Regions from separate parts of the Paenibacillus sp. FW507-14B1B genome, predicted to be linked through region 2. Evidence: riboswitches for the same ligand, from Rfam matches in the RefSeq annotation. Region 2 holds a riboswitch; each other region holds the start of a gene.
What was found. A riboswitch is a leader RNA that binds a small molecule or an ion and turns the genes downstream of it on or off. The one in region 2 is predicted to bind cyclic di-AMP.
Positions count from the first base shown of each region.

Region 1: another riboswitch for cyclic di-AMP. It lies ahead of ehuB (ectoine/hydroxyectoine ABC transporter substrate-binding protein EhuB); the one in region 2 lies ahead of AC3WJJ_RS19805 (hypothetical protein).
Region 3: another riboswitch for cyclic di-AMP. It lies ahead of AC3WJJ_RS08715 (C40 family peptidase); the one in region 2 lies ahead of AC3WJJ_RS19805 (hypothetical protein).

Region 1 covers NZ_JBYSWS010000001.1:163,730-166,837, reverse strand. The annotation lists gene ehuC (ectoine/hydroxyectoine ABC transporter permease subunit EhuC) at 1-463, opposite strand, end outside; gene ehuB (ectoine/hydroxyectoine ABC transporter substrate-binding protein EhuB) at 465-1,295, opposite strand; cyclic di-AMP (ydaO/yuaA leader) riboswitch at 1,678-1,821, opposite strand; gene AC3WJJ_RS00695 (MFS transporter) at 2,122-3,108, opposite strand, start outside.
Region 2 covers NZ_JBYSWS010000004.1:233,531-236,638, forward strand. The annotation lists gene kdpA (potassium-transporting ATPase subunit KdpA) at 1-1,287, opposite strand, end outside; gene AC3WJJ_RS19800 (potassium-transporting ATPase subunit F) at 1,318-1,395, opposite strand; gene AC3WJJ_RS19805 (hypothetical protein) at 1,546-1,956, opposite strand; cyclic di-AMP (ydaO/yuaA leader) riboswitch at 2,082-2,248, opposite strand; cyclic di-AMP (ydaO/yuaA leader) riboswitch at 2,366-2,575, opposite strand; gene AC3WJJ_RS19810 (hypothetical protein) at 2,956-3,108, shown strand, end outside.
Region 3 covers NZ_JBYSWS010000002.1:135,626-138,733, forward strand. The annotation lists gene AC3WJJ_RS08705 (2Fe-2S iron-sulfur cluster-binding protein) at 1-237, opposite strand, end outside; gene AC3WJJ_RS08710 (phosphotransferase family protein) at 272-1,219, opposite strand; gene AC3WJJ_RS08715 (C40 family peptidase) at 1,307-1,780, opposite strand; cyclic di-AMP (ydaO/yuaA leader) riboswitch at 1,784-1,916, opposite strand; partial or broken gene AC3WJJ_RS08720 (transposase) at 2,600-2,962, shown strand; gene AC3WJJ_RS08725 (four-helix bundle copper-binding protein) at 3,062-3,108, opposite strand, start outside.

The sequences.
Region 1 (3,108 bases), on a different contig from region 2:
TAATCAACTCCACCAGCTGATTACCGAACGAGGGAAGCATTTGGAGGGTAGCTTGAGGCAAGACGATATGCCACAATCTTTGCCAAGGCTTCATATTCAGGGCAATGGCCGCTTCAGTCTGTCCTTTAGGAACGGCAAGCACTGCACTTCGAACAATTTCCGAGCCATACGCCCCAAAATTAAGTCCAATGGCTAGAATTGCTGCTAACATTTTGGGGAGCTCAATACCAATAAACGGAAGTGCAAAGTATAACCAAAATAACTGAACCAATAGCGAAGTCCCGCGAAAGACCTCTACATAAACAGCAGAAAGTGTGCGTAATATCCAGAGCTTAGATAACCGGAGTAAACCCGCTATAAATGACACGATGATTGCTAAAATGGATGAGAAAAAAGCAACCAACACGGTGATTTCCGCTCCTTTCAACAACGAAGGCAGAAAATCAATCCATGAATTCGGCATGTTATTCTCCGCAGAGCATTGCTGCTGTCATATCGCCTGGAAGCTCATCCTCTGTAAATCCGAACTTTTGCAATATTTCGAGCAACTCGCCTGATTCTTTCATTTTTTGAAGCTCCGCATTATATTTCTCCTGAAATTCTGTATCTGCTTGTCGGAATGCTGTCGCACCATAACCACGTACACTTTTACCATCAACACTAGGCTGCTTAAAATCTGCGACACGCTCTATTTTTTTATCATTGGCTGAATCAAGCATCGCTTGTAGTGAAGGGCCGGTCATGGTAATGGCCTGCACTCTATCCGCTTGCAGTGCGCTTATAGCTGAAGCTTGATCTGGTACTTGGATAATACGATCAGCCGGGATACCCGATTTTTCTAAGTATTCAATTTCAACGGCACCCGTCATTACGGCAACTTTTGCATCCCCGTTATTAGCGACGTCCTCATAACTGGCGAGTTGATGGGGGTTCCCTTCCTTCACTGCAAGCGCCTCTCCGATGCTATACTCTGGATTTGCGAATAAAACAGCGGAACAACGGTTCGGATTAACAAACATCCCCGCGGTTATTAGGTCAAAGCGTTCAGCCTGCAAACCCGCAACTAAAGATCCAAATTCAGTTAACTCTCCTCTCATTTCCTCCACACCTAGACGCTCAAGAATAACCCGTGCAATTTCTACAGCTTCGCCAGTCAGCGTCCCATCAGCTTCTTTGTATGCATAAGGTTTCTCATTCGCAAACCCTACGGTGATGTATCCTTTCTTAACAGCTTCATCCAGTGTGCTCCCTTTCTCACCACAAGCCGCTAGGGATATCGTTAATACCAAAGACATAACAAGAACAACAACTTTCTTCAAAACACTTCACTACCTTTCCCTTTTTCTTTAAAATTCTCAAAAATGGCACAGCTAATAATCCTAGTATTTCAATAATTTAACTAGGATTTAAATTTTGAGGATGTCCTGAACCGATAGCTTGGATCAGAAAACTCCATGCCGTAGATTCATCCGTCTTCCTCCTTCCAACCCACTGCATTTTTAATTCTCAAAGATGTGCAATACTTATGCGGAAGTACACATACCAGTCTTTTGGAACAGAAAAAGACCTCCAAACAGGGGATCAAGACATAGCTCCGCCAGCAGGGGGTCAAATTAAAGACAAAGGCCCCTATCGTAAATGAATACAGGGCCTTTGTTATGAAAATTCATTATGTATAAAAGACCCATCCACTGCTGACGAGGTTAGCTGACGGACTCGGGTAAGATGGTACCCTACACATGGATTCATGTGACTCGCCCCTAAAAAACTGGTTCCCCCGCTTTCCAGATATTTCATCTGAAAACTAAGCGTGAGTCCATAATAAAGGCATCGTTTTGAAATGTCAAACGCATACATGCGATTATTTTGGTGATTTCTATGTAAATATGACTGAATTAACGACTTTAAATAGATTGGCTTTTTTTGTCTGTGACTGGAACAGAGTGTTGTCCAATAGCTCATATAAACCGCGTGTTTTTCGCTATATAGCAGGCATTAAACGGGTATGTTTAAAGTATTGAAACAGAGCTGATACAAATGTCGAAAAATGACAAAGGCTAAGTTACACAAGAGCGTGCAACTTAGCCTGTAACTTTTTTTTATTATCCCCAAATAAGTTGTTCAATTGTGACTAAATCCATTCGATATGTCTTGTCTAGACCGTCGGTTCATAATCCGATTGACACGTTCGGAACCAAATAACATAAACAGGATATATATAGCTATAAACGATGGCAAGATTGCGATCGTTGTCAGCGCTGCAATCCATCCAAGCAAGGAAGGTAGAATTGTTGTTCCGGTATAAGCAACCGCCATCTGATAACCCATAAGCTTCTGTGTCTGCACCTTACCAAAACGAGCCGGAGTTTCATGTAGCATACAAGGATAGATAGGTGCGAAGCCTAAGCCAATCAACATAAATCCAATAAGCGAAAATAAGGTTGGAACAGGCAAAATAAGTAGTAATCCTCCAGCCAGAGCAATTAGCAGTCCACTACGAATTAGAACACGGTTACTCACTTTTAAAGTAACAAATCCTGTAATAAAACGCCCCACTGTTATGCCACCATAATACATAGATATCCATTGCGCGGCCACTCCTGCTGGTAAATCCTTTATGTTTACAAGAAAACTGCTCCCCCATAGCCCCACTGTTGCTTCTGCACCGGAATAGAAGAGGAATGTCATTAAAGTTAGCTTAACACCTTTCATTCGCAAGGGTCGTTCAGAAGAGTTAACGTCATGTGGATGATCTGAAATCCCTATTTCATCAACAGCTTTCTGACCCTGAACTTTCTCCATGCGTTTCCATAAAGGTAGTGTAATAAACAGTAGTACCACCAAAGCCAACTGAATTAGTGCGACCGTTAAATACCCACTACGCCATAAGTTATCTTCACGAATAAATCCTGCCATAATGATAGGTCCTAAAGTTGCCCCTACGCCCCAGAAGCAATGTAACCAACTCATGTGATGCGCTTTGTAATGAACAGCGACATAGTTATTCAGTGCTGCATCAACAGATCCTGCTCCAAGTCCAAGCGGCAATGCAAGCACCATTAACCATATAATAGAAGGAGCATAATAAAATCCTAGCAATGCTAATGC
Region 2 (3,108 bases):
AAGAATAATAAAAGGATGAGCAAGAATGGCGATTGCAATCAGCTTCATTTCTCTTGCCTCAATCTTACGCCCCAGAAACTCGGGTGTACGTCCGACCATGAGCCCCGCAAGGAATACAGCCAAGATCGCGTACATCATCATGTTCATCAGACCTACGCCTTTTCCACCGAACACGGAATTCAGCATCATGAGCGAGAGCGGTGTAATGCTCCCGAGCGGGGTCAGCGTATCGTGCATATTGTTGACGGACCCGGTGGTGGCGGCTGTGGTGACTGTCGTGAATAGAGCGGATTGTGCAACACCAAAACGGACCTCTTTACCTTCCATATTGCCTTGTGAGGCATCGATTCCAAGCTGGTTCATTGCAGGATTGCCGCTCGATTCCGAGACATAGGCAAGCGACAGAAACAAGGTGAACAGAACCATCATGACGGAGAAAATAACCCAACCTTGCTTCCGGTTCTTCGCGAACAAGCCGAACGTGTACGGCAGAGCTGCCGCAATGCACCACATGGATAAGATTTCGATTACATTTGTCAGCGGACTCGGATTCTCAAATGGATGTGAAGAATTTACACCGAAAAATCCACCGCCGTTGGTACCCAGATGTTTGATGGACTCCAATGCCGCCACGGGACCCACCGATATTTGCTGCTCGGTACCCTCAAGCGTCGTTACGTTAATCGTAGGTTTTAAGGTTTGAGGAACATGCAGAGCAACGAGCAACAGAGCCACAGCAAAAGCTAAGGGGATAAATATTCTTGTATGTGCCTTAACAAAATCCTCGAAGAAGTTACCAATGGTCGTTCCCTTACTCGTAATCGCCCGAATGAATGCGATCGCCACACATAGCCCCGTTGCAGCGGAGGTGAACATCATCATCGTGATGACAGCCATCTGAGAGAAGTAGGACAGTCCTGATTCACCACTATAGTGCTGTAGATTCGTGTTCGTCATAAAGCTGATGATGGTGTTAAATGACAGTGTTGGCTCCATATGTTCAATCCCGTTCGGATTGAAAGGAAGCGCCTTTTGCAATCGTAGGATAAGATAACCCACGGCGACGAGTACGATGTTCGTCATTACAAAGCTAAGGGCATATACTTTCCAAGTCATGCCCTTACGTTCTTTAAGCCCGATTAATCGGTAGATCGGTTTCTCTACCCATGAGAACCACTTATCCGTCCTGCTGGCTTCTTCGCGAAATACATGATATACGTAGGTTCCGAGTGGCTTAACGAGCAGCACCAGAACTAGAATAACGATGGCAATTTGTATAATGCCCATGATTGATTGCTTCCTCCTTCGATAGCACCCCTAGAATTGTTCCGGGTGAATCAGCGCGTAAATCAAATATAAAAAGATAAAAATCAGCAATAACATAATAATGATCATTCGTTATCTGCCTCCGGTTCATGGACTACGCGTCCACACCAGGATAGAAACAGGGTGAATAGCGTGTAGGTTCCTCCCAGAATGAGCACCATGTATAAATCCTGCATGTAAATCCCTCCAAAAACATTTTTAATGAAGTATGGATCAAGGTTAGCTGATGAGTGATGAAACTAAGAAGGACACATGATGGTTATTGGTATGAATCACAAAGGTTGCGCCAAGTCCTTTATAAATTAATCTGGGATTGCTTGAATGGGTGATGACATAGATTGGATCTGATGTCCATGTGCGGCATATTCGCAAGTAACGGCAGCATAAATTCAGGCTGCTTTCGAACAGAAACACTTTGCTCACGGAAAAATCCGGTATGATCCAGGTTTGTTCATCGGTGGTATCGATTAAGACGATGTTCTTCGTCCCGATACTCTCAAGACGATCCCGTTCTGCACGGTTATTCGCGATCGCTGCGAATGGGATTTTATGATAGATGAGCTGGTGGATAAATTCCTCTCCAGCCTTGGTTGGTGCGGATACTAATATCATTTCTTGCCATTCCTCCATGATTTCTCCTCCTAATGGTTAGAAAGAGAAGACAACAAAAAAGCCACAGGGAAGGAGGATCACTCTTCCCGTGGCTTTAGGATGGCACAGTGAAATACACCGTGCCCTGCACACGACAATCGTTGCCTCTCTCTAAGTAACGCTTACGAGGTTAGCTGACGGATTCGGGCGTGAGAGTCGCCCTACCCATAGGCAGTGATCCTGCCGATGAGATTCACCCCAGAGAGAAATGTATATCTCCCGTTTGGTTCCCCCGTTCCTTTTCCATTCAAGGACTCAGCGAATAAAAGCATTTGTTCATCTAAAGAAACCACAGAGGGCTAGAGGCCTCTGTGGTCGAGATTACCCGATCACAAGCTTCATCATCCTCTCCTATAAGCAAGCGGATCTATGCGAATTAAGGCATAAATGGCTTAAGCTCTAACGCTTACGAGGTTAGCTGACGGATTCGGGCGGTGAGAGTCGCCCTACCTGCACCTGAAATCCATTATTTCATTGGATTTAGAAGCAGGATTCACCCCTGAAAGATGCTTCAGGCGGCTCTCACACCACCTTGCACATCTCTTGATTTGGTTCCCCCGATCCCTTGCATGACAAGGGCATTCAGCGATTCAAGTGAATTCATTGTTCAATTCATGCTTCGTATCATACGTCTGGCGATTTGGAATGTAAATCGAGGGAGAAGCATGTTTTGAGCTGTTTTATAACCAGAAAGGGTGGTAAGTGAAATGAAATCTCATTTATACTGCATGATGCTCTATATTTCTCTGTTTATCTCTCAAAATAAGTAAAGCCGCAAGATACTGTGCAATTAGATAGATAATCGATGTCAGGGTGTGATGTACGCGTTTTCATTTGACCTTTTCGTGTATTTTTTGAAGATATAGACCTGTTATGGATATTTACTTTAGAAGGGACATAACGTATGATTCATCCAACTTCATCCATATGATCTACAAATAGAGTTGTAATCGAACCGATGAAAAGGAGACACGCGTCATGGCTAGAATAATCGAACCTTTGCCAGCGTTAACGGAACCTACATTACAAGAGACAACGATACGGTATATGGAAATCTTTCGTTTTGACTGTGCCTATGCTGAGCGGTTTTTACCAAGGAGTATAAGTAGCCCGAACTGCGGCTTGTTCAAA
Region 3 (3,108 bases), on a different contig from region 2:
ATGACAACGACAGCGAGCACAAGTCCCTCTTTTACAAAAAGAGTTCCAATCAACTTCATTCCGTTCTGCAAGTTCGAGAATCGTCATACCGACAACCGGAACAACATCCTGCTCGGTGTTCCTTCCTCGTAACAGGACAAGCTTCTCTTCTGTACTTGCTTGTCTAGTAGGAGTGGATGCCTCGGAAGTTTCAAGAACAGATTCTTTCTTCTCCCGACCTTTCCAAAATTTAAACACGCTGTACTTCCCTCCTCAATCAGATAGACTAAACTTATGTAATTAGGGAATTCGGCAGAAGATGCTTATGGAGCAATCTCTTGATTTCAAAAATATCATTCAGTTCTGTAATTTCTCTGCCTGTATATTTCTCATAAATTGCTTTTACAAAATTCGCACCAAAATCATGCATCAGCGTTCCTGCAAATAATCGATCAATAAACTCATTATACTTCATCCCCAGCCCCTTAATAAACTCAAAAATACCTTCGATATCACTTTGCAATAATTCAAATATAATCGGAGGAAACTCATATTCAACCGGTGCAATTGTACTATCAGCGAAATCAATAATATAGAGCTGTCCAATCGTGTTGATCAGTACATTGTCACCTGTTAGATCACCATGCACATGAACATAAGTTTGAATCTTATACTCTCTTAGGTAATCTTTAATTTGCTTGCTTACTTCGGGTGCTGCAATATGCCATCTCTCGTTATGTACTGCTCTATCTATAAGGAATTCACGACTAAACTCTTCATCAGGACGAATATTTAACTTCGATAAATTATGCTGCAGCTCTTTGATGAACTGTTTCTTTTTTTCGAGAGTTAATTGAGTGAAGACATCGCCAGCACTTTCCCCTTCAATATAATCCATAATGAGGTATTTGAATGCATACTTATCTTTTAACGTGCCCGCAGCAACAATGGATGGCGTATGAATCCCTTGCTGGATGGCTCTTTGCATTGCTGTTTGTTCAGCTCTGTAATCTGAGTCTGTATCTAAACCCGATTCTGATGGCGCAAAAATCTTAATGACATATTCCCCTGTTTTGAACACCGCATTAGTTCCTGGCTTCAAATGAGAGATATGCTCTGCTCCAGTCAGTTGTTCTCTTGCAAATATTTCTTCTATTAATAGCCTGAAATCTTCTATGGACTGATAAACAGCTCCCCAGGAATGCCAGTTGTTAATTTCTCTTCGAAATAAGTAAGACATAACGATTAATCCTCCATGTTCATCACTTTGAAATACGATCATATATTTAAAAAGCCCGCGATATTAATCGCGGGCTTTGATTCATTATTAATTAATAGTTCCTACCATCTGCACATAATTCTCTTGACTGATCACTCGACGTGCAGTTACATAACGAGTCTTATAATAAGATTCAGACAATTTACTGATTCTTACACCCTTACTTGTTGATGCATGAGCAAATTGATCATTTCCGACATAAATTCCTGCGTGAGAAACTCCACGACCACTTGTATTAAAGAATACCAAATCTCCCATTCGAAGGTCTTCTTGATCTACATGAGTCCCCGCTTTGGCTTGTGCAGCGGATGTACGAGGCAAATCTAGATCATATTGATTCATTATGTACAGAATAAATCCTGAGCAGTCAAATCCACTTTCCGTTGTTCCACCCCATTTATACGGAGTTCCAACCAACTGTGTTACTTGACTTTGAAGCTTTGGCATATCAGCGTATGCTGTGAAGGCGCCAGAAGAAAAAATAAGTGCAGACCCTAGTAATGATATAATGACTTTCTTCAAAACACTTTCTCCCTTCGGTGCCTACGGAGTTAGCTAAGGGTTCGGCTGAAGGTCTCCTATATTCCCTCTATTGCAAGAATAATTCACCCGGATCGGTTCCCCCGTTTTCAAAAACGAAATTCGGCAAAATTCATTAATATTTTGTAACCCTATCATACTGTAATATATTTTGGCTAGATATGTCAATGATATGAGTGACAAAAATGTAATTTCTTCCTCTACTTATTCCTTCTCTCACTATCATTCCCCTATTTTTTACCTATCCGTAAACGGTTGGACTATACCAGATGTTATTTCAAATTAAGACATCAAAAAGGGGCTGTCCCAAAAGATCTAGGATCTTGCGTGATGGCCTCGTTTGTTGTTGTGAGATGCTCCGCGTACGAAACGTTCCTCCCCTCGCTGTTGCCCCCAAATTTCCGGGAATTATTCTAGCAAGGAAGAAATTCGGGGGCAAAGGCGACCGCTACCGCTGGTCCGGAATCGTTTCGTTCTCTCCGCTGCTTCGTGCATACCATTCAAAGACAGATAACAGAAGGAAACCGCCCTCTAGTAGAATGGAAGTACGACCAACCATGTAAGAAGGATTTGTACATTCAATATACCATTGATCAATTTTATCTGCCAATGGATTTAGAGGACGACATTCCGTCCAATCACCTTGTTCGTGTAGTCAATGAAGCGGTCAATCGCTTAGATGACCGAATCTTCCAGGATGCCTATCAGGTGGAGGACGAAATAGCTAACTCACCAAGATCCTCATTTACGCCTACACCCAGCGACTGTATTCCTCTCGTCAAATCGCCAAGGTACTCGACAGAGAGCGGATATGAGATTCGAAAGCGACACTACCGGGGAGAAAGCTGTGAAGGTTGTCCACTCAAAGAAGCTTGCACCAAAGCTAAAGGGAATCGTGAAATCACGGTAAGCATGGAATACCTTCGGTACAAACAACAAGCTCGTGAGAAACTTAGAAGTGAGAAAGGGTACGCACTGTCGGTTTGAAGGATGATGGAACCGGAAAGTGTATTTGGGCAAATCAAGAACAACCGAGGGTTTAGACGATTTCTGCTTCGAGGCCTGTCGAAAGTCAGCCTTGAGGTCGGATGGCTTTCACTCGCCCATAAACTGTTGAAGAAGGCGGCAATAGACCAAAATAAAGACATGGCGGTGCTGGGATAACCTCCCTGACTCCACCATGTCTTTATTTTTTGCTCCATATTTCACTCATGTGAGCTGCTTCTTTAAACAAGAATCTACTATTAACTCTACTAATATCGTTTAAGCTGCCATAGCTCGGCATGCATCAGCACATCTGAAACATGCCT